DNA from 3 places in the Neisseria sp. P0006.S004 genome. Region 1 is predicted to be linked to each of the others. Evidence: predicted binding sites of a transcription regulator. Region 1 holds the regulator's gene; each other region holds the start of a gene.
What was found. The regulator FNR, encoded in region 1, switches genes on or off when oxygen is low (the NO sensors DNR and NnrR bind a similar motif). The targets are predictions, from matches to a motif close to TTGATNNNNATCAA.

Region 1 (9,815 bases):
AGGCAACGAATACTTTCCGCCGACCAGTTTCCAAATTTCCAATATCAACGGCGGCACAGGCGCGACCAACGTCATTCCGGGCGAGCTGAATGTCAAATTCAATTTCCGTTTCTCTACCGAGTCCCCCGAAGAAGGTCTGAAACAACGTGTCCACGCCATTTTAGACAAACACGGCGTGCAATACGATTTGCAGTGGTCTTGCTCAGGCCAACCTTTCCTGACTCAGGCAGGAAAACTGACTGACGTGGCACGCGAAGCCATTGCCGAGATTTGTGGCGTTGAGGCTGAATTGTCCACCACCGGCGGCACTTCGGACGGACGCTTTATTAAAGCCATTGCTAAAGAACTCATCGAATTAGGCCCGTCCAATGCGACCATCCACCAAATCAACGAAAACGTATGTTTGGAAGATATTCCGAAGCTGTCGGCAGTGTATGAAGGTATGTTGAAACGTTTGTTGAAGTGAAAAGGCTGTATAGGCTTTAAAAAACGATAGGGCGATACGATTCTTTTGTTCTTTTTGTTTTCTCTTAAGTTATCGATAATTGGACAAGGCAAAATATGATTACTCTGCCTTCTTTAAATGCGCTTCCATCAAAGTGGAATGAAATCCGAGAGCAGTTGGAAACTGACTTTCCCGCTACGCTCGAAGCCTTGCTGCACGAGCGTCTTACCGAACATGAAGCCAAGCAGTTTGAGCAGGATTTTATTGACTGTATTGGTTGTACACCTGAAGAATATGTCCGTATCCGCCGAGCTATCCGACTGTTGGAAACGCGTTATCCTGATAGTCCGAACGAACTGACTGCGGCCGCGGTTGCCACGCCGTTGGGCGAGATATTGGCGGTGTTCGGCAGTAAGGGTTTGTGTCTGCTGGAATTTGTCGGGCAGAAACATATGGAACAGGAAATCATGGCTGTCCAAAAAGCTTTGCGCGGGCAGTTTATTTTCCAAGAAAATGAGCAAACGCAACTTTTGCGCCAAGAATTGGATTTATACTTTCAAGGTCGTCTGAAAGTTTTTGCGACGCCTTTGGAAACGATAGGCACGGTCTTTCAGCAGCAGGTGTGGAATGCGCTGCTGACTATTCCTTACGGTGAAACGCGCAGCTACAAGGAGCAGGCGCAACAGTTGGGTAATCCTAAAGCCATTCGCGCCGTTGCCGCTGCAAACGGGCAGAACAAGGTGTCTATCCTGATTCCCTGCCACCGTGTTATCGGTAGTGACGGCAAACTGACCGGCTACGCAGGCGGTTTGAACCGCAAACAATCGTTGCTTGCCTTGGAGCGAGGCGAGGTTCAGACGGCCTTGTTTTGAGAGGATCTGCATTAGGGGCAGGCTTCGCACGCTGAAAAATTGAGTAGCAGAAGGTCGGGGAAGCCCGGAAAAATCTGCATGGAGAAAAATGTTGGGCAATGCCCACGCTAGAAAAAGAGAAATAAGACATGAGCCTGAAAAACCGCCATTTTTTAAAACTTTTGGATTTTACGCCGGAAGAAATTACCACCTATCTCGACCTTGCCGCCGAATTGAAGGCCGCTAAAAAAGCAGGGCGCGAGGTGCAGCGGATGAGGGGAAAAAACATCGCCTTGATTTTTGAGAAAACATCGACTCGCACCCGTTGCGCGTTTGAAGTGGCCGCACGCGACCAAGGGGCAGGGGTAACTTATCTGGAGCCTTCTGCCAGCCAAATCGGGCATAAGGAAAGCATTAAGGATACGGCGCGTGTTTTGGGGCGGATGTTTGACGGTATCGAATATCGCGGTTTTGGACAGGATGTGGTGGAAGAGCTGGCCAAGTATGCAGGCGTGCCTGTGTTCAATGGTTTGACCAACGAGTTCCACCCGACTCAAATGCTTGCTGATGCGCTGACGATGCGCGAGCATAGCGACAAGCCTTTGAACCAAATTGCGTTTGCCTACGTCGGCGATGCGCGTTACAACATGGCCAATTCGTTGCTGGTGTTGGCTGCGAAACTGGGCATGGATGTGCGTATCGGTGCGCCGAAAAGTTTGTGGCCGTCTGAAAACATTATCGAGACGGTGCAGGCTGTTGCCAAAGAGACCGGCGGACGGATTCTGTTGATGGAGAATGTGAAAGAAGCCGTGAAAGGCGTAGATTTTATCCATACCGATGTGTGGGTCAGCATGGGTGAGCCTAAAGAGGCTTGGCAGGAACGTATTGATTTGCTGAAAGGTTACCGCGTTACCCCCGAATTGATGGCGGCGGCGGAAAATCCGCAAGTCAAGTTTATGCATTGCCTGCCTGCTTTCCATAATCGTGAAACCAAAGTCGGTGAATGGATTTATGAGACATTCGGTCTGAATGGTGTGGAAGTAACGGAAGAAGTCTTTGAAAGCGAAGCCAGTATTGTGTTTGATCAGGCAGAAAACCGGATGCACACGATTAAAGCGGTGATGGTAGCGGCATTGGGCGATTGAGTTTTGCGCTCAACGCTGCTTACCGCTTCATTTAATAGAGATTAAATAAAGGCCGTCTGAAAGAAAGACTTTCAGACGGCCTTGTTGTTTGATTGGGTTTATTGCCAAATCAGGACTTTGGGTTCGGGCGTTACTTGATAGCCTTCTTGACGCAATAGTTCGATTAGGCCTTTTTCGCTGGGTAAATGGGCAATGCCGACAGCAAAGAGGGTGCTTTGTTTGGCGGATTGCTTGCGGATTTCAGGCAGCCATGCCAAGTTGCGCCGAATCAGGAGATCGTTTTTCAGCCAATCGGACATGGCTTTGGCGTATTTGGTATCAACAAGTTTGAGGGTGCGTTGTTCGGTTTCTTCCAAAAGTGGGATGAGTTCTTCAAAGCGGCCGTTTGAATAGGCTTGATGGAGTTTTTTGACATCTTCGGTTTCTTCTTTATTGGTTTTAATGCTGGCTTTCAGAAAGTTGAGCATGGTTTCTTCAGGCTGTGCTTTGAAGATTGCGGAAACTTCGTCCAAGCTTTCTAATGAACCACGCGGTTTGTTGATATTGACTGCTGCGTTGGTCAGCAACATATCTGCACCGGTTTCTGCGCTATATCCTTGGGGAAATGCGCTGCCGGCAAAAACCAATGCTGCCCACGGATGGAGCTTGTCGGCAATTTGGGCGATGGGTCGGCTTTCTTCATTTTGTGAATAGATTTCTTGTAAAAGACGGAAATCTGCTTTGCCAAGCTTGCGGCTGAGTGGTTCGGTACTCATGACTTCTTTGAAGTATTTTTGATACATTTTTGCCGTTTCCGGGCTGCTGTCCGGCAGTGGATCGACTTCTGTGGTCAGTTGGTCGGTGGATTGCAATAGTTTGACAGCATCGGAAGACAAGGTTTGATTGGTTTGCCCCATGTGGATGGTGCCGAGCAGATAGGAGTCTGGTTGGCCTTCTTTGCTGATTTTCCAAACATTGCTGGTCAGTTTAGGCTGATGCAAGTTAAGTTCGGCAGGTTTGCTTTCGGGTAAAGTTGCAGCGGGTTTGCAGGCGCCCAAGGCAAGGGCGGTAAATGGTATCAGCAGGCAGGCAAGCAGTTTTTTCATGTTTTTCCTTATTGTGGTGTGCGGTAGGCAAGGGCAAGTTAGAAATCGAGTAGGTTTTGAACTGGATGTTCGCCCGTTTCGGGTTTTTCCATTTTGCGATTGCGGATTTTGGCTTTCCTGAGGGACAGAAGGTGCATGACTTGATGCTTTTGGCTGTCAGTCATCTGGAGCCAGTACAAGCGCTCTTCCCGGCTGCGCAGGCAGCCTTTGCAATAACCTTTGGCATTGGCTTCGCAGACACCTATACAGGGACTGGGGATGGGGAAAAAATCGGGTTGTTCCATATTTTAAAAGCGTTTGAGACAAGAGACCGGACAAACCAAAATTGTAGACTACATTCGTATTTGTCTAAACACGATCGGTGTATCCAGCAGGGTTCCTAATATCCAATTGAGTTGATCGTTTCAATAAGTTTATATCTGCCACCCTAGGCATAAAAAACCTAAGAGAAACCATAAATATATCACAGAAGAAGTCAGTATCTTCCCTATCGTCAGATTTTCCCAATAAAACCTAAGTAAGAACATTATAAAAATTAAAGGAATTCCAATATAAATATAATATTTAAGCGAACCTAATTCACTGAACACGTTTATAACAGAATAGAGACCGATAAATCCACCTGACCAAAAAACAATTATTGCCGGCCCTAAAAAAATAGCCGTTATTAAATGAGGGAGCAGTATGATTTTTATCCATTCTTTATATTTGTTGTTCATTTTAATCTCAATTACTGCAATGGTATCGTATCCATTCAAATGGGGGAGCAAAGTATACAGTAACGTCACCAAGAATAATTACGGTATGTTTGGCAGAATCATGTTTTAATACATATTTGGAGTTCCGCTATATTTTGATTTTCAGACGACCTATGTGTAGCCTCAACTATCTGCATTTTATGACTTAATCAGTTTGCGCAAAGACTGATTGTTGTATTTGATATCGGCAATCAGCTGGTCATATTGGTGCATTCTACGGAGCGAGCGGGTAATCAGATAGACCGAGAAAATAATCAAGCTGATGTTCATCAGACTGACCAGTACGAGCAAAGGCCAAACATCAACGGCCTCGTACCATTTCGATGTCGCAATCAGCGCACTGAAAATAGACAAAGGGAGTGCGAAAACGGCAATGCCCGTACGCATGATAGCAAGTGCCGTGCGTTTTTCAGCAAGGAGAAGCTGCACTTGATTGATGCTGAGGATATCGTTTTGCTGTTCGGTAACCATAGGATACGCGCCTATACAAATTAACTTTGAATTCTGATAAAGCGGAAAATATGGTTTTATGTTACCCGAAAGTATTGAAAATAAAAACAAAGGTCGTCTGAAAATTTTCAGACGACCTTTACCATTGCTGTTTATACGGTTTGCGAGTATTTGGCTTTGGTTTCTTTATGGCGCAAATGGTAGTCGAACACCATGGCGATGTTGCGGATCAAGAAACGGCCCTTCGGCGTAACGGTCAGGCCGTACGGTTTGAGACGAACCAGACCGAGGGTTTCCAGTTGCTTCATATCTTCCAGTTCCGCTACAAAATAGCGGCTAAACGGAATGCCGAACACGCTTTCGTAAATTTGATAATCAAGTGAGAAGCGGCACATTAAATCCTGAATGATGTTGCGGCGCAAAATATCGTCTTGATTGAGCTGGTAGCCGCGCATAATCGGCAGATGTCCGGCATCGAGTGCGGCGTAATAGGCATCGATGTCGCGCTCGTTTTGGGAGTAGGTGCTACCGATTTTGCCGATAGAGGATACGCCGATTGCCACCAAGTCGCAGTCGGCATAGGTCGAGTAGCCTTGGAAGTTTCGTTGCAGGAAGCCTTCTTTGAGGGCGATGGAGAGCTCGTCGTCAGGTTTGGCAAAGTGGTCCATGCCGATGAAAACGTAGCCGCGCTCAGTCAGGGTTTGGACGCAATATTGCAGCATATCGAGTTTTTCTTCGCTGCCGGGAACGACATTGGTGTCGATACGGCGTTGCGGTTTGAAGATATGCGGCAGGTGGGCGTAGTGGTAGAGGGCGAGGCGGTCGGGGTCGAGGGACAAGACCGTGTCAATGGTGGTTTTGATGCTTTCGGTGTTTTGGTGCGGCAGGCCGTAAATCAAATCGACGCTGACGGATTTGAACCCGGCTTCGCGGGCGGCATCGATGACTTCTTTGGTTTCTTCGTAACTTTGGATACGGTTGACGGCTGCCTGCACTTTAGGATCGAAGTCTTGAATGCCGACACTCATGCGGTTGAAACCGAGTTTGCCCAGTTTGAGGACGGTTTCGCGGCTGACTTTGCGCGGGTCGATTTCGATGGAGTATTCGCCGTTGGGGATAAGCTGGAAGTATTTGCGGATCATTTCGAAGACGCGTTCGAGTTGGTCGTCGCTTAGGAATGTCGGCGTGCCGCCGCCGAAGTGGAGTTGCGCAAGCTGGTGTCTTCCGCCCAAATGCGGTGCCAGCAATTCCATTTCTTTTTCCAGATACTGGATATAGGCATCGGCACGGCTTTTGTCTTTGGTAATAATTTTGTTGCAGCCGCAGTAGTAGCAGATGGTATTGCAGAAGGGAATGTGGATGTAGAGTGAAAGGGGTTTGTTGAGCGCGCCCATATTGCGCAGGTTTAAAGCTTGGATATATTCGGCTTCTTTAAAGCCTTCATGGAAGCGGTCGGCGGTCGGATAGGATGTATAACGTGGACCGCTTGATGGCAAATTGGCAATTAACTCACGGTCGAATTCCGGTAATTCATTGTTTATGTTGGTGTTATTTGAGATGGGGATGATTTTCATGGTCGGGGCTTGTAGTATGAAGTAAGGAAATTAGGGAAAATTTTAGTCAAAATTTCGATAGTTTGGTAGAATGCCTCATAATGATATGCCGACTTTGACATGGGTCAATAGTTATTCGGCTTAATCAGGGATTGAGAGAACTAAGCAAATTAAAGGTGCGTTATGGCCACACACAATGCAACACATCAAATGAAAACCTTGTGTTCCACATGTTCTTTACGCGAGCTGTGTTTGCCTGTCGGACTGATGCCTAACGAATTTTCACAATTAGACGCGGTTATTCGTCAAAGCCGCCGTCTGAAAAAAGGTGAATACCTGTTCCGTGCCGGCGAGCCGTTTACCTCTTTGTTTGCCATTCGTGCGGGCTTCTTTAAGACAACAGTCGCCAGCCAAGATGGACGAGATCAGGTAACCGGCTTTTTTATGTCGGGCGAGCTGATCGGTATGGATGGGATTTGTTCCCATATTCACAGCTGTGATGCTGTGGCTTTGGAAGACAGCGAGGTATGCGAGCTTCCGTTTACACATATTGAAGAACTTGGTCAGGATATTCCCAGCCTCCGTTCTCACTTTTTCCGCTTGATGAGCCGTGAAATTGTCCGAGATCAGGGCGTTATGCTGCTTTTGGGCAATATGCGCGCTGAAGAGCGATTGGCGGCATTCTTGCTCAACCTGTCTCAGCGTCTCTATTCACGAGGATTCGCCGCCAATGATTTTATCTTGCGGATGTCGCGTGAGGAAATCGGCAGCTATTTGGGGCTGAAGCTGGAAACAGTCAGCCGCACCTTGTCTAAATTTCATCATGAAGGCTTGATTTCGGTTGAACATAAGCACATCAAAATCTTAGATGCGACAACCTTGAAGAAAATGGTTTCCGGTTGTTCGCACGCTATCTGAATCTTAGGCCGTCTGAAATATTTCAGACGGCCTTTTTAACAAGAATTAAAGAATAATTGTTAAGTTACGCAAGTGATAGTCAGATATTAAATTGAAAAATCTTCAACAACCGGCGTGTACAGAATGCGGTCGACTACTTCTCTGGTCAGTTTCGGTGCAAACATCTGGATAAAGTCATACGCGTAACCGCGCAGGTAGGTATCCGAGCGTAAGGCTATCCAAGTGGGCGACGGTTCAAATAAGTGTGCCGCATCAATAAGCTGTAAATCTTGATCGACCGCGGGATCGTACGCCATTTTGGCCATCAAACCTACGCCTAAGCCTAAGCGTACATACGTCTTCAATACATCCGTATCGGCAGCCGATAAGGCAACATCAGGTTGCTCAATATGCGCTTTATTAAATGTACGCGCAATGCTGCTGCCGGAATTAAAAGCAAATTCGTAAGTAACCAGCGGAAAAGAAGCTAAATCTTCAAGGCTTAAAGGATTGCGGCAGTCCAAAAGAGGGTGATCGTGCGGAACAATCACGGCATGGTTCCATTCGTAGCAGGGTAGTTTGCCCAACTCGGGGTGATCGTCAATGCGTTCGGTAATAATTGCCAAATCTGCTTCTCCGCTGCTGACCATTTGGGCAATGGCAGAAGGGCTGCCTTGTTTGATGGTCAAATTGACTTTAGGGTAGTTTTTGACAAATTCCGCAACGATTTTGGGCAAAGCATAGCGCGCCTGGGTATGCGTTGTCGCGATGGTTAGCGAGCCGCTGTCGTGATCGGTAAACTCGCTGCCGATATTTTTAATGTTTTGTACATCACGCAAAATCCGTTCCGAAATCTCTAATACGGCTTTGCCCGGTTGCGAAACGGAAACCACACGTTTGCCGCTGCGGATAAAAATTTGGATACCCAATTCTTCTTCAAGCAGGCGGATTTGTTTGGAAATGCCGGGCTGGGATGTAAAAAGCGCATCGGCAGCCTCGGAGACATTCAGATTGTGCCGGTAAACTTCAAGGGCGTAACGTAATTGTTGCAGTTTCATGGTGGCAGTATCGGATACGTTGTTATTGTGGATTTTGTGCGACAAACGGCATGTAATTTAACATATTTTGCCCAGTTTTGCCCCGAGTTTTGAAAATGGTTGTTTTTAATGAAAATATCTTTTAATGATATGAAAACAGGAAATTCAGGAAAGAAGAGGGAAAGGGGTTTTGTTGTTTTTGTACAACTTTAGGTAGGTGAATTGTCTGATTTTGCCCTAAATTAATGACACAAGATTGATTTTTCGGCATGATTAACTACTAGGAAGCAGGCACTTCATAATTGTTTGAAGGCATCGAGTATTGACAGTTTGCCTTGCGCTTCTTTATAGTGCAACCTGATATATCCGATTTGCCGCTGTTTTGATACTGCGGCCTGTATATTGGTACTTTGCAGCGGTTGCTTTCCTAGTCCGCCGCATAACAATTTGATGAGGGAATAAAATGACCAAACAGCTGAAATTAAGCGCATTGTTCGTTGCCTTGGTTGCCTCTGGCACCGCAATGGCCAGCGAAGCGCATACCAAACACGGTTACACCGTAAGCAGCCAATCTCAAGAAATCGTTCGTAATAACTACGGCGAATGCTGGAAAAACAGCTACTTCGACAAAGCTACCCAAGGCCGTGTTGAATGTGGTGACCGCGAAGCAGTTGCTCCTGTACAACAAGCTCCTGAGTATGTTGATGAAACTGTTTCTCTGTCTACTAAAACTCTGTTCGGCTTCGACAAAGACAACCTGCGTCCTGAAGCTCAAGAAAACCTGGACTCTTTGGCTCAACGCCTGAGCAACAAAGACGTACAAACTGTACGTGTTGAAGGTCACACTGACTTCATGGGTTCTGAAGAATACAACCAAGCTCTGTCTGAGCGTCGTGCTAACGTAGTTGCTAACTACTTGGTAGGCCATGGCGTTGCTTCTAGCAAAATCTCTGCAGTAGGTCTGGGCGAATCTCAAGCTCGCATGACTGCTACTTGTGAAGCTGAAGTTGCTAAACTGGGCAAAAAAGTTTCTAAAGCTAAGAAACGTGCTGCTCTTATCGCTTGTATCGAACCTGACCGTCGCGTTGATGTTAAAATCCGCAGCGTTGTTACTCGTCAAGTTGCTCCAGGTCAAACTATCGAAGGTCAAGGCGAATTGCCTGCTACTGATGAAGGTTGGATCCCAGCTCCTTACAATGGCGTTCACGGTTACGCTAAACCTTAATCGGTTTTTGAAAAATGCCCTGCATATTGCAGGGCATTTTTTTATGGTTTATATTTGAAGAGTCGGGGAATTCATGATTCAAAATAAAAGGCCGTCTGAAAGACTTATTTTCAGACGGCCTTTTATTAAGACAGATTAGTTTGACTTGGGCCATTTCCATACGCAAACAGCGGCGAGTATTGTACAAATCAAAAAGATGATACTGGATAAGCCGTGCCAAACGCCGAATGTTCCACCTACTAGGGACAGTAACCAGTTATCTAGTCCGTACTTGTGTGCCTCGATAACCGGCGTAACCAAAAGATGATTACAGGCTAAGAGTAGCCAAAGTACCAATATCCACCAAGAAAGTAAGGCCAGCTGCCGTCT
Region 2 (9,815 bases), on a different contig from region 1:
TGTTGTTGATTAACCTTTATAACTTGCTTCTAATATCCTCTACTGCTTTCACTAATGCTTCAGAAAGCGAGGGATCAAAAGAAGAGTGGCCTGCTTGAACAATTCTCAATTCTGCTTCAGGGAAGGCTTGCGAGAGTTCCCATGCGCTTTGCATCGGGGTACATAGGTCATAGCGGCCTTGGACGATGATGGTTGGAATATGGCGGATTTTGCCGATGTTTGCCAAGATGGCTTTATCGCCCTGCAACCAGCCTTCGTTCACGAAGTAATGGTTTTCCATTCTTGCGATGGCAAGGGAAGCTTGTGGGTCCTCATCCACGTCTTTAGGTTCAAACTGAATAAGGTAGCTTTCCCAGTCTGCCCATGATTTGGCTGCTTTGAGGCGCGTGGCTTCATCTTCGCTGAACAGCATTTCATGGTAGGCTTTGATTAGGGCTTGGCGTTTGTTTTCGGCTACTGGGGCAATGAATTTTTGCCATTGAGCCGGATAAATTTGGCTGACGCCGCCTGCTTCGTTCAGCCATGCCATTTCAGACGGCCTGCACAGGAAAATACCGCGCAAAACTAAGCCGCTGACGCGATCGGGATGGGTTTCGGCATAAGTCAACGACAAGGTGCTACCCCATGAGCCGCCGAAAACCAACCATTTTTGAATGCCGAGCATTTCGCGTACTTTTTCGATATCGACAACCAAATCCCATGTGGTGTTGTCTTCGATACAGGCATACGGTTTGGAGCGTCCGCAGCCGCGTTGGTCGATGATGACGATGCGGAAATGTTCTGGATTGAAAAAGCCGCGGCAGGCAGGTGATGCGCCTGCTCCGGGGCCGCCATGCAGGAAAATCACGGGGTGGCCATCAGGATTGCCTGATTCCTCCCAATAGATTTCGTGAATGTCGGATACGCGCAAAAGGCCGCTATTTCGTGGTTCTTGAATCGGATGCATGAGCTTTCTCCTTTGTCTGATGAATATATTTAATTGTAACACTTTACCTGCTGATTTTTCAGACGGCCTACATAGGTTTAGCGCCACAAATGGCGTAAAATACCACTTTTTGACAGGATTTTTTTATGACTGACAACAAACAAACCCATGCTGCACCCGAAGGACAACTTTTATTGCGTACGGTAGCCATGCCGCGCGATACCAATCCTAATCAGGATATCTTCGGCGGCTGGATTATGTCGCAAATGGATTTGGGCGGCGGTATTTTGGCGGCAGAAATCGCACAGGGACGAATTGTCACCGTGGCCGTTCAAGAAATGAATTTCATCAGACCGGTAAAGGTCGGCAACGTTGTATGCTGCTATGGTCATTGCGTCCGTGTCGGCAATACTTCTTTGCAACTGAAAATCGAAGTGTGGGTGAAGACTTTGATGAACGATATGGTAACGGAAGACCGCCAACTGGTTACCGAAGCCGTATTCACTTACGTCGCTATCGATGCACAAGGCAATCCGCGCCCTATTCCACGCGAAGGCAATGCAAAGCTGGCTCATTTGTCAGTTTAAGAAATCAAAAAAAAGGCCGTCTGAAATTTCAATGTTCAGACGGCCTTTTTTTAATATGGAGACAAAATGTAATAATATTTCTTTTGAGCTAAAGCAAGGCGAAGTATCTGTTTTTTAGGTTTAATCCAGGCTGATTGATAAGACAAAGACCGCACACCGGCTCCCTATAACACCACTCTACCGCGACAGTTTGTACCACCTTTAAAACAACGTTTCCTCCTCAACCCACTTTAAGGAACATCATGGCTTCGCGCGATTTATACCCACAGGAAATTTTACAGGTTGTTCTCGACAAAAGCTGCGCCAAAGCACAATCCAGCATCCCCACACTGGCAATCTTGAGCATTTTGGCCGGCGGATACATCGGCTTCGGTTATCTTGCCTATTTAAAAGTAGTCAGCGGCATTCCGCACGAATGGGGTGGTGTTGCAACTTTACTCGGTGCCGCCGTATTCCCAATCGCCTTGATTTGTATCCTGCTTGGCGGCGGCGAACTGGTAACCAGCAACATGATGATTATGTCTTTAGGCAGGTTGGCCGGACGGATTTCCTCTAAAATGTTGCTGCGAAACTGGGTTATCGTTTGCATGGGCAATTTGGTAGGCACGCTGGCGATGGCGTTTTTTCTCGGACACTATGTCGGCATGACCGAAGGCAGCGTGGCAGAAAAAACCATTGCTGTGGCGGAAGCAAAAGTCCATATGGATTTCGGCCGTGCTTTCGTATCGGCAGTCGCATGTAACTGGATGGTCTGCATGGGCGCGTGGCTGCACTTTGCCGCTAAAAACACAACCGGACGAATGCTGGCCATTTGGTTCCCCGTCATGATTTTCGTATTAAACGGCTTCCAACACCTTGTCGCCAATATGTTCGTTATCCCAGCCGGCATTTTGGCAGGCGCAAACATTACTTGGGGGCAATTTTTCTTCAACATGATTCCCGTATTCCTGGGCAATGTCGTCGGTGGCGCATCCTTTGTCGGCGCATCGTATCTTTATACTTATAAAGACACGCTGAAAGATAGTGCCGAATAGACCTGCTTTAGAAAAAACAAAACCTGCTTTTTTAAGCAGGTTTTGTTTTATCGTTATTTTTCAGACGGCCTTTGCTACACAAAATCATCATACTGTTCCACAAGGTTGCAAGATTTTTTTCAGCCTAATAGCCTATACCGAAGTGAGCAATCTATATTGAAACTTAAAGAGTAAAAACAAAAAGGACTTAACCGGAAAAACAGGTTAAGTCCCTAAATCTTTTGGTCGGAGTGAAAGGATTCGAACCTTCGACCCCTTGCACCCCATGCAAGTGCGCTACCAGACTGCGCCACACTCCGACTCGATAATCTGTGAATTTTAGTTTCAAATACTGATTTTGACAAGTGTTTTTTAGGAAGGGAAATTTACTCGTTTGAAAATATTTGAATTATTTATACGCAAAAAAGGCCGTCTGAAATCGTTCAGACGGCCTTTGATTATTCAGTCAAATATCAAGCTTCAACCGGGATAATACCGATTTTAGCCTGCCATTGTTTTGGTGCAATGGCGTGAACCGATTCGCCGTTGCTATCCACCGCAACGGTTACCGGCATGTCTTTGACTTCAAATTCGTAAATCGCTTCCATGCCCAATTCTGGGAACGCCAAGACTTTAGATGCTTTAATGGCTTTGGCCACCAGATATGCCGCGCCGCCGACAGCCATCAGGTAAACGGCCTTGTTATCGGCAATGGCTTGGCAAGTCGCTGCGCCGCGTTCGGATTTACCGATCATACCCAAAAGACCGGTTTGCTCCAGCATTTGGCGGGTAAATTTATCCATACGGGTGGAAGTAGTCGGACCGGCCGGGCCAACAACTTCGTCACGGACTGGATCAACCGGGCCGACGTAGTAAATCAGTTTGTTGGTGAAATCCACCGGCAACTCTTCGCCTTTGTTGAGCATGTCAACCAGACGTTTGTGCGCGGCATCGCGGCCGGTCAGGATTTTACCGTTCAGCAACAATACGTCGCCGGTTTTCCATGTGGCTACTTCTTCTTTGGTCAGATTGTTGACATCGACACGTTTGCCGTTGTCAGGGCTGTAAGTCAAATCCGGCCAGTCTTCCAAAGACGGGGCTTCCAGTTTGGCCGGACCTGAGCCGTCCAATTCAAATTCGATGTGGCGGGTTGCCGCGCAGTTTGGAATCATGGCAATCGGTTTGGAAGCCGCGTGGGTTGGGTAGTCAAGGATTTTGACATCCAGCACGGTGCTCAAGCCGCCCAGACCTTGTGCGCCGATGCCCAAGGCATTTACTTTTTTGTAGAGTTCCAAGCGCAGGGCTTCGGTGGTAGACAATTCTGCACCGGAATCGGCTTTTTCTTTGAGTTCCTGAATATCGATATGGCTCATCAGGCTTTCTTTGGCCATCAACACTGCTTTTTCAGGCGTGCCGCCGATACCGATACCCAAGATGCCCGGAGGACACCAGCCTGCACCCATTTGAGGAACAGTTTTCAATACCCAGTCCACGATACTGTCTGATGGGTTGAGCATGGCCACTTTGGTTTTGTTTTCAGAACCGCCGCCTTTGGCCGCGCAAGTAACCTCAACTTTGTCGCCTTTCACGATTTCCATGTGTACAACGGCAGGGGTGTTGTCTTTGGTATTTTGACGTTTACCAGCCGGGTCGGTCAATACGGAGGCGCGCAGTTTGTTGTCAGGATAGGTATATGCACGGCGTACGCCTTCATTGACCATTTCCTGTACGCTCATCTCGGCATCCCACTGTACATCCATGCCCACTTTCAAGAATACGGTCGCAATACCGGTATCCTGACAAATCGGACGATGGCCTTCTGCACACATACGGCTATTGACCAAAATCTGCGCCATCGCATCTTTGGCGGCAGGGTTCTCTTCTTTTTGGTAAGCCTTGTACAAAGCCTGAATGTAGTCTTTAGGATGGTAGTAGCTGATGAATTGGAAAGCGTCGAAAATACTTTGGATAAAGTCTTCTTGCTTGATGACGGTCATGATTGTGTTCCTTTTCGGGAGTCATGGTAGGAAGGGTTTGTTTATTTTTTAAGAGACCGATTTTTCAGACGGCCTTCAATAGCGTAATAGTGCTTTCAAATGAATAATCCAGACAATATCATTTTCATACTTCATTGATTTAATTAGAATTTAATAACATATTAAATCACTTGGTTATTGATAACCTATATCTACTGGCCATTCACTTACATAGAAATAAAACTACATTATTTTTAAACGATAACCTTATTGCCAGGCCGTCTGAAAATGCTTGCCTTAAGTATCTGAGAAAAAATTTAGTAGCCTGTATTTAAAAGAAAACTACCTAAATTTCAGACGGCCTTTCTTATTCTCCAATACAATACACAATTGTAAAATCCATGTCATTTTCTCCCTCAATCTTCTTGACTGATATCAAACTTGTTTGATTTTCTGAAATTTTATAACAGTCTTTTCACTTGCTCACATATCCAAATATTATTCAATATATACAACAATCTATGCAAAATTATCTAACATATAATAATGATTTTTACTAGTAAATAGAAGAATATTTTAAAGTTTATAATAAAAAGTAATTTTATTTTACTTTTAAAATCAAATTTTTGTAATAATTTTGTCTAAATAATAGGCATATTTTGTTTACAATCTTTCCTCTATGAAACCTTAGATTGCTCCTATCTTCAAAACTACTAAATTCTGATACACTTCGACTCATAAAGATAAACATTGATTTTAAAAGAATTTCTGAGTAAATCACTTGGATATTTTCTCATACACAACATATGTAATAAAAATACAATTAATCAAATTATCCACTATTCCAACTTCCAATTTCACAGGAACAAACCATGAGTGAAAATTTGTTAACCCTGACCATAGACGGCCATGAAGTTAAAGCTTCCGCCGACTCGTCAATCATCCAAGCCTATGCCCATTCAGGCAATGCGATTACTGCCAATGTCGGCTGTATGGGTCAAGGCGTATGCGGTTCCTGCCGCTGCATGATTCGTAAAGAAGGCGAGCGCGAAGTAACAACTGCACTGGCATGCGAGACCAAAGTCGAAGAAGGCATGCAGGTCAGCTTCTTGGACTACTTCATTCCCGAGCATATCCAATATTACGACGTCAGCGAAATTGGTGATGGCTGGAACTGGTTGGACGATACCGCCAAAGCCTTCCCAGAAGCGCAAAATTGCCGTCATTGCGGCGGCTGTAATCGAGCCTGTCCTAAAGGTTTGCAAGTGGAAAACGGCGTAGCGCAGGTAGTTTCCGGCGATTTCAGTGCGGCTGCGCTGACCTTTGACCAATGCGTGATGTGCAACCTCTGCACCCTCTCCTGCCCTGAACACATCCGTCCGAACCACTTGGGCTTGTTCGCCCGCCGTATGAAAGCGGCGCGCACATTGCGTCCTGTGGATTTGATGCGCCGCCTGCGCGAAATCGACAGCGGCAAAATGAAAGTCGAATTTGAAGAGGAGTCAGTGTAATGGTTAACAAAATCCAAGGCATAGACTACGAAACTGCCCTTGCCAACCTGCGTGCGTCCTCATTGGAGCTGCGCGGCGATTTACCTGAAAAAAACGAATTACTGAGCCAATTTCACCCTGACTATCAGGCAAATGCACGTGTGAAACTGCCTATCGGCCCAAACCAAGGCGATTACTGCCATCCTGATTTGGCCAAACTCTTAATCAGTCAGCCTCTGATTGACGACTATAATTTGTCGGGTGCTGAACACTTGAACACTGACGTATTGGTAATTGGCGGTGGCGGTGCAGGCGCGGCAGCGGCATTGTCTGCGACTGAAGCCGGCGCACGCGTCATCATGGCGAACAAACTGCGTATCGGCGACAGTAATACCGTGATGGCCGAAGGTGGCATTCAAGCTGCGGTCGGCGCGGAAGACAGCCTGCAACAACACTTTGACGACACCATCAAAGGCGGCCACAACGTCGGCAAAAAAGAATTGGTTGCCCAGATGGTTACTGATGCGCCGTCCGCTATCCGCTGGCTGATTGGCTTGGGCATGACTTTCGACCTTGCCAAAGGCGCAGACAGTAATGGCATGTTGAGCCGCAAACGCGCAGGCGGTACGACCGTGCCGCGTATTTTGAGCTACCGCGACTTTACCGGCCTCGAAATGATGCGCGTACTGCGCGAAGCAGTCGAACTCGACGAAAACATCACCCAGCTCAACCGCCACCCCGCCATCGAATTATTGTCGGACGAACACGGACGCTGCGTCGGCGCGATTTTGTACGATTTGGAAAAACGCTCTTTGGTATTGGTTCACGCCAAAGCCGTAGTATTGGCAACCGGCGGCAGCGGACGCCTGCATTTGCAAGGTTTTGCCACTTCCAACCACTATGGCGCGACTGCAGACGGCCTGGTAATGGCTTACCGTATCGGCGCCAAACTGCGCGATGTCGATTCTTTCCAATATCACCCAACCGGCGTTGCCCACCCTCCACACTTGGCAGGCGCGCTGATTTCTGAAGCCGTGCGCTCCGCAGGCACCAAACTGGTCAACGGTTTGGGCGAACGTTTCGTTGACGAATTACAACCGCGCGACGTTGTTGCCGCTGCGATTCTGCGCGAATGCCGCGAAGGCCGCGGCGTGGTGCGCGACGGTCAAGTCGGCGTGTTCCTCGACACCCCGCGCCTGATTGCCAACGACCCCGATGTATTGAACCGTTTGGTAACACTCGGCCACGTCGCCCACAAATGCGGCATCGACCCTGCTGTTGAGCCGATGATGATTCATCCGACCCTGCACTATCAAAACGGCGGCGTAGAAATCAACGGCGACGGCGCGACCTGCGTGGAAGGCCTCTATTGCGCCGGTGAAGTAACCGGCGGCATCCACGGCCGCAACCGCCTGATGGGCAATGCGCTTCTGGACATCATCAGCTTCGGCCGCCGTGCCGGTAAAGCCGCGGCAAATTGTGGCCTGCCGCTGAAAAAAGTACGCGGCGGTGTCGGTCACGTCCACGATCTGCAACGCGAAATGACCCGCGCCGGTCTGACCAGCGACATCAAAGCCCCCGTTTTATATCCCGACTACGGCAAATTCGATTTGCGCGAACACGCCGGTTTGCAGGAGCAACAATCATGAATCAAGCCAATCAAAACTTACTGCATCCTTCCCGCCAAGTCGGCGCAGATTTAGCCGCGTGGCGCAAAGTAGGCGGCGGCGAAGGCTTGCTGGCTGCGCTTGCCGATCCACAAAGCATTGTTTCCAAACTGCAAGATGCCAATCTTTGCGGTATGGGCGGTGCAGGTTTCCCGACTTGGCGCAAATGGGAGGCTGCCGTTGCCGCCCAAAGCAAAAATGGCGACAAATACGTCGTCTGCAATGCCAACGAAGACGAACCGGGTACATTTAAAGACCGTGTACTGCTGGCAAATACGCCGCACCAAGTCATCGAAGGCGTCCTAATTGCCGCCGTTGCCTGCCGTGCCAATAAAGCGATTTTGTACGTCAATCCGCATCAAACCGACTCCATCGCTTCCATCACACCGGCCATTGAGCAATGGAAAAACAGCGATTTGTTTATCCGTATCGAAAACTACTTGGGTAAACCTTTAGACCTGCAACTGGTCGAAACTTCAGGCCGTTATATCGGCGGCGAAGAAACTGCCGTGATTTCATGGCTGGAAGGCGGTTTCCCCTTCCCTCGCCGCAAGCCGCCTTTCCCTGCCGAAAGCGGTGTCAACGGTGAGCCGACCCTTATCAACAATACCGAAACCTTCGCCAATATTCCGCAAATCCTTGCCAAAGGCGCGGAATGGTACAAATCTTTGGGTTTGGGCGATGCGGCCGGTACAAAACTCTACTCGCTCTCCGGCGACGTATTGAATCCGGGCCTGTACGAGCTTCCGATGGGCACGACCCTGCAATCGCTGATTTACGATCACGGCGGCGGTATGCTCGAAGGGCGCACGTTTAAAGCCGTCTTCACCGGCGGCCCGTCAAACACGCTTTTGACCGTAAAAGATTTGGACGTGCCTTTGGACTTCGTTTCCGTACGCGAACGCAAATCCAGCCTCGGTACCGGCGCGATGATTGTGATTTCCGAAGGCACCAGCGTGGTGCGCAAAGTGGCCGAGTATGTGGAATTTTTCGCTTCCAACTCATGCGGTCAATGCCCGCCGTGCAAAGGCGGCACATTCCAGCTTTCCCGCCTGCTCAACCGCGTGGACACCGGCATCGGCACTCCCGACGATCTGCGCGCCCTGCAAAGCCTGTGCCAACTGTTGCCACGAAGCGGTCGTTGCGGTTTGATTGACGGCGCGGTTACCGTGTTGCAAAGCTCGCTGCGCACCTTCCCCGAAGAGTACGGCCTGCCGCAAGAACAGGAATAAAACGGCGTTGTTTTCAGACGGCCTGTTACTGTAAAGGCCGTCTGAAAAACGATACCCTACTCCCATTCTCTTCTTTCCAAGATTGAAGAGAAACCCAATAAGAAAAATACCTTCCGAACCTACCAAAATACGTTCAGACAGGCTTAAGCGACACTCAGGCCGTCTGAAAACCGATTTCCCAATACTTCAATCCTCAAATTAGGAGATTCAACATGGGCTTCAAGCCAATTCCTGCTGCGGTCGCACTTGTGCTGACGCTGCTTATCTGGTTCGTTATCCCCGTTCCTCAAGGCGTATCGCCTGACGCATGGCATCTTTTGGCATTGTTTGTCGGCATCATTGCCGGCATCATCGGCAAAGCCATGCCTATCGGCGCAATGGCGATTTTGGGCATTACCTTGGTTGCACTGACCGGTGTGACCAACGAAAAAGCCGCCGACGCAACCAAAGACGCTCTGAGCAGCCTCAACAACTCGCTCATCTGGATGATTGGTATCGCCATCATCATCTCGCGCGGTTTGTTGAAAACCGGCTTGGGGATGCGTATCGGCTACCTGCTGATCTCCCTTTTCGGCAAACGCACGCTGGGCGTAGGTTACAGCTTGGCATTGGCCGACTTGGTCATCGGTCCGGTAACGCCAAGTAATACCGCGCGCGGCGGTGCAATCGTGCATCCGATTATGAAATCCATTGCCTTAAGCTTCGACTCCGATCCTGAAAAAGGTACGGAAGGCAAAATCGGCAAATACCTTTCACTGGTCAACTTTCACTCCAACGTGATTACCTGTCTGATTTTTATCACTGCCACCGCACCTAATCCGCTGGTAGTCGAATTGGTTGCCAAAGCCACTAATTCGGAAATCCAACTCTCTTGGGGTACTTGGTTCTTGGCGATGGTCGTACCCGGCCTGCTTGCTATGCTACT
Region 3 (9,815 bases), on a different contig from region 1:
CGCCGCCGCCCATGCTGATGTCGGCAAGCAGAAGATCGTGGTTGGCAACAACGACATCGACGGTTTCCAAGACATCGCGTGCCAGGTAAAAAGGGCATTCCGGACGGTTGGGACAGGCGGATTTCAGGCAGCCGTGGCGGTCGTTGGTCACTTTGAGCCAAATCGCGTCATCGATTTTTTCCGGCCAAGCGTCGCGGTCGCCATTAAAGCGGCGGGCGGAAAATTCATCGGCAATGTCGCGCAGCAGGTTCAATTCTTCGGGCTTGGGTTTACTGTCCCACAACACTTCCGGCGCTTCAAAACCAAGCAGGTTTTGCTGGGCGTTGTTTTGCGTCAGTTGATAGAGTTTGTAGGGGCAAAGATAACGGCCTCGCCCCTTGGCAAGCGCAAAGGTCAGCTCCAAACCGCTTTTTTCAACCAGAAACGGCAAATCGCGGTCAACCAACTGCTCCTGCAAAGCCACCGTCGCGCTGCTGACAATCAACCGTTTGCCGCGCGTTTGCGCCATGATGCCGCCAGCCAAAAGGTAGGCCAACGATTTACCCACGCCGGTCGGCCCTTCGATCACAGCAATGCTTTCGCCCTCGCGTTTGGGCGCTTCTTCGCCTTCTTCACGCACCAACGTCCGCGAAAAAGCGTTGGCAATCGCCGCAATCATTTCCCGCTGCGAAGCGCGCGGACGGAAACCGGGCAGGTTTTTGCCGATGTTTTGGTAATGGTCGCGGATGGCGTTTTTTTCTAAATCGGTGAGCATTGAGGCCGTCTGAATGGGTTTGCAAGAATAGCGTATTTTAGCATTTTTACCTTCATGAAGCCTTCGTAAAGTCTTACTCTATTTTAGGGTTTGGCATTTTGATGGCGATGGACGAACCGCAAAAACATAATCGGTTTTAATCAAGCAAAAGACCGTCTGAAACTTTAGCCGCACTGATGCAGAGGCACCCACAATTTTTGCTTTTCGGATTTGTTTTTCTCGTAGCGGTTCCATGCTTTTTCGTGAAAATAAAAGACGACGGTATTGACGATGGGTTCAACCAAAGCCACCGCGCTGGAAACACCGATACTGTCAGTCAAAATATAGGCGACACTAAATGCGACGCTGAAATGCAAAATAGCAAATGTAATGGTTTTAATCATGCTGTTTTCCTGATACATTGATGTTTTAATCGCTACATAATAATTATTATCAACTAACGCGTATATTTTAAATCCTTTATCCTAATTTAGATTTTATAAATCGATATTTTATTTTTGATAGGAATTTTATGAAACCGCTCCATATTGTCGTCCTCGACCGCGATACCCTCGTCAACCGCCCGTTTGACTTTGATTTTCCACATACATTGAGCAGCTACGGCACAACCGAAGCACACGAAACGCTGGAGCGCATCCGCGGCGCAGACATTGTGATTACCAACAAAGTCGTGATTTCCGCCCAAGCATTTGCCGAAAATCCACAACTCAAGCTGGTTGCCGTTACGGCGACAGGCGTCAATAATGTGGACGTTGAGGCTGCCAAACAAAATGGCACGGCAGTGTGCAATATCCGCGCTTACGGCAATGAATCCGTGGCGGAACACGCGTTTATGATGATGATTACCCTGATGCGCAACCTGCCTGCCTACCAGCGCGACGTTGCGGCAGGCTTATGGGAAAACTCGCCGTTTTTCTGTCACCTCGGCGCACCGATGCGCGATTTAAACGGTAAAACGCTGGCGATTTTCGGGCGCGGCAATATCGGTAAAACGCTGGCAACTTATGCTCAGGCTTTCAAAATGAATGTCGTGTTCGCCGAACATAAAAATGCCCAAAGCGTCCGCGACGGTTATGTTTCCTTTGACGAAGCCATCCGCTCTGCCGATGTCGTGTCGCTTAATTGCCCACTTACGCCGCAAACGGCAAACATGATAGGCGAAGCCGAATTGCAGCAAATGAAACCCGGCGCCATCCTCATCAACTGCGGTCGCGGCGGCTTGGTCGATGAAGCCGCTTTGGTTGCGGCGTTGAAATACGGCCAAATCGGCGGTGCAGGTTTTGACGTGTTGACACAAGAGCCGCCGCGCGACGGCAATCCTCTGCTGAAAGCCCGATTGCCCAATCTCATCATCACGCCACACATTGCATGGGCAAGCCAAGAGGCCGCCAACCGTCTGTTTGACATTCTTTTGGACAACATCAACCGCTTTGTGGCCGGCAATCCGCAAAATCTGGTTTAATCTATGGAAAACCTGTTGATAAGGTTGTGAACAATTTTAAAGGCCGTCTGAAATATTCAGACGGCCTTTATTAATCTTTATTTATTTCATAAAGTTATCTATCAAATAGGTTAAATCGTTTCATTCTTCATTGTGGATAACCCTATAAAAATGCCGTCTAAGATACTCAGACGGCATTTTGTTTGCCTAGATAAATTAAATATCGTATGTGGTTGAAGCGGTATCGCCGCCTTTGCCTGTCCAGTTGGTATGGAAAAACTCGCCGCGCGGTTTGTCGGTACGCTCGTAAGTGTGCGCGCCGAAGTAGTCGCGTTGCGCTTGCAACAGGTTGGCAGGCAGGCGCTCGGAAGTGTAGCCGTCAAGGAAGGTAATGGCGGAAGCCATGCAAGGCATCGGAATACCGCACTCGATCGCTTTGGCCACCACTTTACGCCATGCAGGCAGACAGGTTTCCAACACGCCTTTGAAATAAGGATCGGAACCCAAGAAGACCAAATCAGGATTGGCTTCGTATGCGTCGCGGATGTTGCCCAAGAACGCGCTGCGGATGATGCAGCCTTCGCGCCACAAGAGGGCAGTATTGCCGTAATTCAATGCCCAATCGTTGTTTTCGCTGGCTTCGCGGATCAGCATAAAGCCTTGTGCATAAGAAATAATTTTGGATGCCAACAGGGATTGGCGCAAAGCATCTACCCATGCGGCTTTATCGCCTTCAATCGGGGTAATGGTTTTGCCAAACAGGCTGTTTGCTTGGGCGCGTTGGTCTTTAAACGCGGACACGCAACGTGCAAACACGGCTTCGGAAATCAAGGTCAACGGGATACCCAAATCGAGGGCATTGATGCCGGTCCATTTGCCTGTACCTTTTTGACCTGCGGTATCGAGGATTTTTTCGACCAAAGGTTCGCCGTTTTCATCTTTGTAACCCAAAATCGCAGCGGTAATTTCGACCAGATAAGAATCCAGTTCGGTTTTGTTCCACTCGTTGAAGATTTGGTGCATTTCATCATAAGACAGACCCAAACCGTCTTTCATGAATTGGTAGGCTTCGCAAATCAACTGCATATCGCCGTATTCGATACCGTTGTGCACCATTTTGACGAAGTGGCCCGCACCATCGCGACCGACCCAGTCGCAGCAAGGCTCGCCTTGAGGCGTTTTGGCAGAGATGGCTTGGAAAATCGGCTTAACAGCAGGCCATGCGGCTTCATCGCCGCCAGGCATGATAGATGGGCCGTGACGCGCGCCTTCTTCACCGCCGGATACGCCGGCACCGATGAAGCGGATGCCTTTTGCGGCCAGCTCATGTGTACGGCGGGTAGAATCAGGATAGTTGGCATTGCCGCCGTCAATAATGATGTCGCCTTGGTCCAAAAGTGGAACGAGTTGCTCGATAAAATCGTCAACAACAGAGCCAGCGCGGACCATCATCATGATTTTGCGTGGTTTTTCTAATTTATCAACCAGATCTTGCAGTGAATATGCGCCGATAATATTGGTATTTTTGGCTGCGCCGTTTAAAAAATCATCTACTTTGCTGGTCGTACGGTTGAATGCGACAACTTTAAAACCATTGTCGTTCATGTTGAGAATCAGGTTTTGCCCCATCACGGCAAGGCCGATAACGCCAATGTCGCCTTTCATTTTGTGAAACTCCGTTATTGATTAATTTTATCAAGCGTAACTCTAGCTGATTTACACGTTTTTAACAATCCTTAACTTTTTAATTTTTTGAAAAGATGCCTTTACGTTTCAGACGGCCTTTGCCTTTGGGAAAACAAACTATAAATTAGATTTTAAATAATAAATAGAAGATGATATTGAGTGCTGCCCCAGCTTGTTTATAACTTTAATTACAAAAATTTTTCAAATACTTAGCTGATATTTTTTGATGAGGATAAAGTATGGTCGGCCTTGTTTGCAGATGTGGATAAAATTTTCCTGCTGCTTTATTCTGTGGGTAACTTTTTGCCTGTGCACAATCTTAGCTTGTTTTATACTTCTTCAGTCGGAACTGATTGACTAGAGAAATAGTCAAATGGTTTTTTATTTCAAGCTATTTTCATATTTCCTTTTATTTAAGCTGGGAAAAGGCCGTCTGAAAATATTTCAATAAGGGTATGCATATGAAGTTTTCCTTTAGTATTAACCTGTTATCCGTTTTGATTTTGGCCGCTTGTGCGCAACAGCCGGTTCAAAAGCCTCAAGTTGCCCTGCCCTCTGTATCTGTGGACAACCATGCGCCGGAGCAAGGAACAGGGCTGACGGAGCAGAAATTAATCCGCGCCAAGCATTATATGGCGGCGTCTGCCAATCCGCTGGCAACTGAAGCCGGTTATGAAATTTTGAAGCGCGGCGGCAGTGCGATAGATGCGATGATTGCCATGCAGACAACTTTGGGACTGGTTGAACCGCAGTCTTCCGGATTGGGCGGCGGTGCGTTTCTGGTGTATTGGGACAATAAGGCGAAAAAGCTGACGACGTTTGATGCCCGTGAAACGGCGCCGAAAGCGGCAACGCCGGAACTTTTCTTGGATGAAAACGGCAAGCCGATGGGCTTTATGAAAGCAGTGGTCGGCGGCCGTTCGGTCGGTGTACCGGGAATTCCGAAGCTGCTGGAAGATGTCCATAAGCGTTACGGCAAATTGCCGTGGGCAAGTTTGTTTGAGAAACCAATTACTTTGGCGGAACAAGGTTTTGCTGTTTCTCCGCGTATGGCGAAATCCATCGAACAAAATTTGGAACCCTTGCAACGTTATCCGCAAACCGCCGCTTACTTCCTGCCTGACGGCAAACCTTTGGCTGCGGAAACGGTTTTGAAAAATCCTGAATTTGCGCGTTCCGTACGCCTGTTGGCGGAAAAAGGCAGCGCGCCGTTTTATCAGGGCGCGCAGGCGCAGAATATTGTCCGTGCCGTTACCGGTGCTGTGGATAACCCCGGTAAAATCAGCATGGCGGATTTGAAAAACTATCAAGTTATCGAGCGTAAGCCGGTTTGTGCGCCGTATCGTGAATATGAAGTTTGCGGCATGGGCGCGCCAAGTTCCGGCGCAATCGCTTTGGGGCAGATTTTGGGCGTATTGCAGAATCAGGATATGAAAGCGTTGGGATCGGAAAATATCCACAGTTGGCGCTGGATAGGCGATGCGTCGCGGATTGCGTTTGCCGACCGTGATTATTATGTAGGCGATCCCAAGTTTGTGAATGTTCCGACCCGAGCCATGATTTCTCAGGCTTATTTGAAACCGCGTGCCGAAGAAATCCGCAAAGCTGACAAGGCATTGGAAACTATTCAGGCAGGCAAGTTCGACAAGGCATACGCGCAGGGCATGGCAGTAGAGCTGCCGTCCACCAGCCATTTGGTGGTTGTGGATAAAGACGGCAACGTTGTATCGATGACGACTTCGATTGAAAACGCGTTCGGTTCGGGGCTGATGGCAAACGGCTATCTGCTCAACAACGAATTAACCGATTTTGCCTTCAATCCTGTCGGAGAGGACGGTAAAATCGTTGCCAACAGCGTGGCGGGCGGCAAACGGCCACGTTCTTCAATGGCACCGACCATCGTGATGAAAGACGGCAAGCCCTATCTGGCGGTCGGTTCGCCCGGCGGCAGCCGTATTATCGGTTTCGTCGCCAAAACACTTGTGGCACATATCGATTGGGGCATGGACATTCAGGCGGCAATCTCTCTGCCGAATATGCTCAATCGCGGCAGTCAGTATGAAATCGAGGAAAAAACCGCTGCGGCGGATAAAGCGGCTGCGTTGGAAAAATTAGGCTACAAAGTCCAAATCCGCGATTTGAATTCCGGCGTACAAGGCATTGTAATCGGCAAAGACGGTTTGCTCGGCGGTGCCGACCCGCGCCGCGAAGGCAAAGTCATGGGCGATTGATATTGTCGGTTTGACATGAAAAGGCCGTCTGAAACCTAGTTGTTCAGACGGCCTTTTAGTTTAGGAAAAAATATGGATAAGATGTGTATAAGAATAACGTTAAATTTTAATATTTTTATTTTTCAATAAGATAAAAAGGATGAATATGTGGATAATTACTTGTGGAAAATGACATGATTTAGGCCGTCTGAAAGGTTAAGACGGCCTTTTCATTGGACTGCTTTATCTGTTTTCTATCAGGCTGCCGGCAGCTCGTGAAAAGCGCTGGGCAAGTCTTCGTCATCGGCAAACTCAACCCATTCGTAAGCGCTTTCATCTGCCAAAACGGCACGCAACAGTGCATTATTGATGGCATGGCCTGATTTGTAACCTTCAAATGCGCCGATAATCGGATGGCCGATAATGTATAAATCGCCAATCGCATCCAGGATTTTGTGGCGGACAAATTCATCAGGATAGCGCAAACCTTCCGGATTCAAAACATCCATGTCGTCAATCACGATGGCGTTGTTCAAATTGCCGCCCAGTCCGAGATTATGGGCGCGCATCATTTCCACTTCGTGCATAAAGCCGAAGGTACGGGCGCGGGCAATCTCATCGATATAGGATTTCCCTGCAAAATCAATCTCGAAAGTAGGTGCACTGCGGTTGAATACGGGATGGTCAAACTCGATGGTTAAAGTCACTTTAAAGCCGTCATAAGGCGTAAAGCGCACCCATTTTCCGGTTTCTTTGATTTCAACGGGTTTGAGGATTCTCAAAAAACGTTTTTGGGCTTTTTGATCGACAACGCCTGCATCTTGTAAAAGGTAAATAAACGGCAGGCTGGAGCCGTCCATAATCGGAATTTCAGGCGCGTTCAATTCAATCAAGGCATTATCGATGCCGTAGGCAGACAGAGCCGACATAATGTGTTCAATCGTGCCGATGCGAACGCCTTTATCGGTAACGATGGTTGAAGAGAGGCGGGTATCGTTAATCAAATAAGGATTCAATTTGATTACTTCTCCCATTTCTCCACTTAAATCAGTACGGCGGAACGAAATACCGCTGTTTTCTTCGGCAGGATGCAAAGTCAGAGCGACCCTTTCGCCCGAATGCAGGCCAACGCCGGTAACGCTTACTGATTTGGCTAAAGTCCGTTGCAACATAATTGCTTCCTTTTAAAAAGTCTGATGGGCAAATGATACGTTAAAAAGGAAAAAACAAGCCATCATTTTTAATAGTATTTGCCAATATAGATGTTTTGTGGGGGTGAAATTCAATGTTTAAATTATCCATAAAAATATGTGAAATTGAAGTGGGTAATTTGGGTTTTATCCATAGATAAATAGGGAAACTAAGATTCTATCCTTTTTTATTCCGGCATTCAGTTGAGGTTGGCCTCAAAGATAAAAAGGAATTATCAAATTGGTTTTAAAGAAAGTTATTCCGTTATCCACAGATAGTTTGGTTCTTCATCAAACTCATCATTTTAAAAATTAAAATATTATGATTTGAAGAAAACACTGAATTATCAACACAAAAATGGCAAAATACGGAAGAAATAGAACTAAGTTTATGATTTCCATAAACTTATGAAACTTTTAAGATTGGAAAATAGTTTTTATGAAATAAAATATCAAAAGCTAAGTCTGATTCGATTTTCCTGATATTTTCCTACAAACAAGAATTTCATGTTTTCTTTATTTAAATCAAACAACTTAAAAGTAATCATCTGTAATCCTAGAAAGTAATTTTATTTCAGGATACAATGGTCTTACTGAAAAATTTTTCCCATTCCATCTAATAGGAGTAGCAAAATGAGTATTAAAGTAGCGATTAATGGTTTTGGCCGCATCGGTCGTCTGGCATTGCGTCAAATTGAAAAAGCCCAAGGTATCGAAGTCGTTGCTGTTAACGACTTGACTCCTGCCGATATGCTGCTGCACCTCTTTAAATACGACAGTACTCAAGGCCGCTTTGAAGGCTCTGCCGAATTGAAAGATGATGCGATTGTTGTGAACGACAAAGAAATCAAAGTATTTGCCAATCCTAATCCTGAAGAATTGCCTTGGGGTGAGCTGGGTGTGGACGTCGTCCTCGAATGTACCGGTTTCTTTACCAGCAAAACCAAAGCAGAAGCCCATATCCGTGCCGGTGCGCGCAAAGTTGTAATTTCGGCTCCTGGCGGCAATGATGTGAAAACCGTTGTATACGGCGTAAACCAAGATATTTTGGATGGTAGCGAAACTGTCATCTCTGCCGCTTCTTGTACGACTAACTGTCTGGCTCCTATGGCTGCGGTATTGCAAAAAGAATTCGGTATCGTCGAAGGCTTGATGACCACCATCCACGCCTATACCGGTGACCAAAACACTCTTGACGCACCTCACCGTAAAGGCGACTTCCGCCGCGCCCGTGCCGCTGCCTTGAATATCGTACCGAACAGCACCGGTGCCGCTAAAGCCATCGGCTTGGTTATCCCTGAATTGAACGGCAAGCTTGATGGTTCTGCCCAACGCGTTCCTGTTGCTACCGGCTCTTTGACCGAACTGGTTTCTATTCTCGAACGCCCTGTTAACAAAGAAGAAATCAATGCAGCCATGAAAGCCGCCGCTAGCGAGTCTTATGGCTACACTGAAGATCAAATCGTTTCTTCCGACGTTATCGGTATTGAATACGGCTCACTCTTCGATGCGACTCAAACCCGTGTGATGACTGTTGGCGACAAACAATTGGTAAAAACCGTTGCTTGGTACGACAATGAAATGTCTTACACTTGCCAATTGGTTCGTACCTTGGAATTCTTTGCTGGTAAAATCTAAAGGATAACAGGCTAAATCAATCAGTCTGTGGATAATTAAAAGGTCGTCTGAACATTTCAGACGGCCTTTTGTTTGTAGATAAATTCAATTTGCAATCAGATTGTGGATAGTTTAATCACTGTGGCACATTTATTTTCTATCCTAAACTGCACTTCATAATCCGCAATATTCATTACATAAATCCGTTCGGGAATATCTTGATAAGCAGGGCGAGGATCTTGGGCGATGCTTTGCTCAATGAGATGTTTTTCTTCTGTGGATAGATGTTCCGCAAGCGTACTTTCTGCCCAAACAACGTTCAATTCTTCAGGTTTGCCACTGACAAAGCCTGATGATGCGTCAGGTTTGGATTCGACAAACGGGATGTAGGGTTTGATATCCACTACCGGAGTACCGTCCAATAGGTCTGCACCGCTGCAATAGATGCGGACAGGTTTGCCTGTTTCGATACGTTCGAGTTTCAGCAGGGATAAACCGAGATGATTGGGGCGGTGCGGGCTGCGCGTGGCAAATACGCCCATTTTTTGTTTGCCTCCAAGCCGTGGCGGACGCACCATTTGCGCCCAACCTTCATCCAATACGCCGTGGAAAATAAAATTTATCCACACATAGTCGAAATCTTCCAAGCCCCGAACGCTGTCTGCGGTAAATTCAGGAGTGAGTTCAATGCAAATTTCTGCCGCAGGAACCAAACCGGGTTGGCGGGCAATGCCGAATTTTTGTTTGTAGGGGGAATGAACGGTTGCAATAGGCGTAATCGAATAGGACATAATTTGTGGATAAATATTCTGTGCAAACTGTCATCATATCACAGATGTTTTCCCACATTTTGCGGTAGTAATTTGTTATAATACAAAACATTTATTCCAAATGTCCGTATATTGGCAATAAATGAA

Region 2: the regulator FNR is predicted to act here: its motif matches at 1,596-1,609, upstream of ACTHR2_RS06385 (formate/nitrite transporter family protein).
Region 3: the regulator FNR is predicted to act here: its motif matches at 4,105-4,118, upstream of gnd (decarboxylating NADP(+)-dependent phosphogluconate dehydrogenase).

The regions. Positions count from the first base shown of each region.
Region 1 is NZ_JBQCUS010000004.1:116,187-126,001, forward strand. Features, by position in the region: gene dapE (succinyl-diaminopimelate desuccinylase) at 1-466, shown strand, start outside; gene ACTHR2_RS07510 (methylated-DNA--[protein]-cysteine S-methyltransferase) at 562-1,317, shown strand; gene argF (ornithine carbamoyltransferase) at 1,446-2,441, shown strand; gene ACTHR2_RS07520 (TraB/GumN family protein) at 2,540-3,526, opposite strand; gene ACTHR2_RS07525 (DUF1289 domain-containing protein) at 3,565-3,810, opposite strand; gene ACTHR2_RS07530 (hypothetical protein) at 4,423-4,755, opposite strand; gene hemN (oxygen-independent coproporphyrinogen III oxidase) at 4,887-6,308, opposite strand; gene fnr (fumarate/nitrate reduction transcriptional regulator Fnr) at 6,471-7,205, shown strand; gene ACTHR2_RS07545 (CysB family HTH-type transcriptional regulator) at 7,292-8,242, opposite strand; gene ACTHR2_RS07550 (OmpA family protein) at 8,685-9,446, shown strand; gene ACTHR2_RS07555 (DUF4149 domain-containing protein) at 9,582-9,815, opposite strand, start outside.
Region 2 is NZ_JBQCUS010000003.1:261,159-270,973, forward strand. Features, by position in the region: gene pip (prolyl aminopeptidase) at 17-946, opposite strand; gene yciA (acyl-CoA thioester hydrolase YciA) at 1,072-1,512, shown strand; gene ACTHR2_RS06385 (formate/nitrite transporter family protein) at 1,755-2,546, shown strand; tRNA gene ACTHR2_RS06390 (tRNA-Pro) at 2,769-2,845, opposite strand; gene ACTHR2_RS06395 (fumarate hydratase) at 2,999-4,522, opposite strand; gene ACTHR2_RS06400 (2Fe-2S iron-sulfur cluster-binding protein) at 5,374-6,012, shown strand; gene ACTHR2_RS06405 (FAD-binding protein) at 6,012-7,640, shown strand; gene ACTHR2_RS06410 (complex I 51 kDa subunit family protein) at 7,637-8,890, shown strand; gene ACTHR2_RS06415 (anion permease) at 9,103-9,815, shown strand, end outside.
Region 3 is NZ_JBQCUS010000002.1:41,059-50,873, forward strand. Features, by position in the region: gene dinG (ATP-dependent DNA helicase DinG) at 1-754, opposite strand, end outside; gene ACTHR2_RS03205 (DUF2061 domain-containing protein) at 919-1,137, opposite strand; gene ACTHR2_RS03210 (D-2-hydroxyacid dehydrogenase) at 1,266-2,216, shown strand; gene gnd (decarboxylating NADP(+)-dependent phosphogluconate dehydrogenase) at 2,412-3,860, opposite strand; gene ggt (gamma-glutamyltransferase) at 4,343-6,112, shown strand; gene lpxC (UDP-3-O-acyl-N-acetylglucosamine deacetylase) at 6,349-7,263, opposite strand; gene gap (type I glyceraldehyde-3-phosphate dehydrogenase) at 7,915-8,919, shown strand; gene tsaA (tRNA (N6-threonylcarbamoyladenosine(37)-N6)-methyltransferase TrmO) at 9,015-9,689, opposite strand.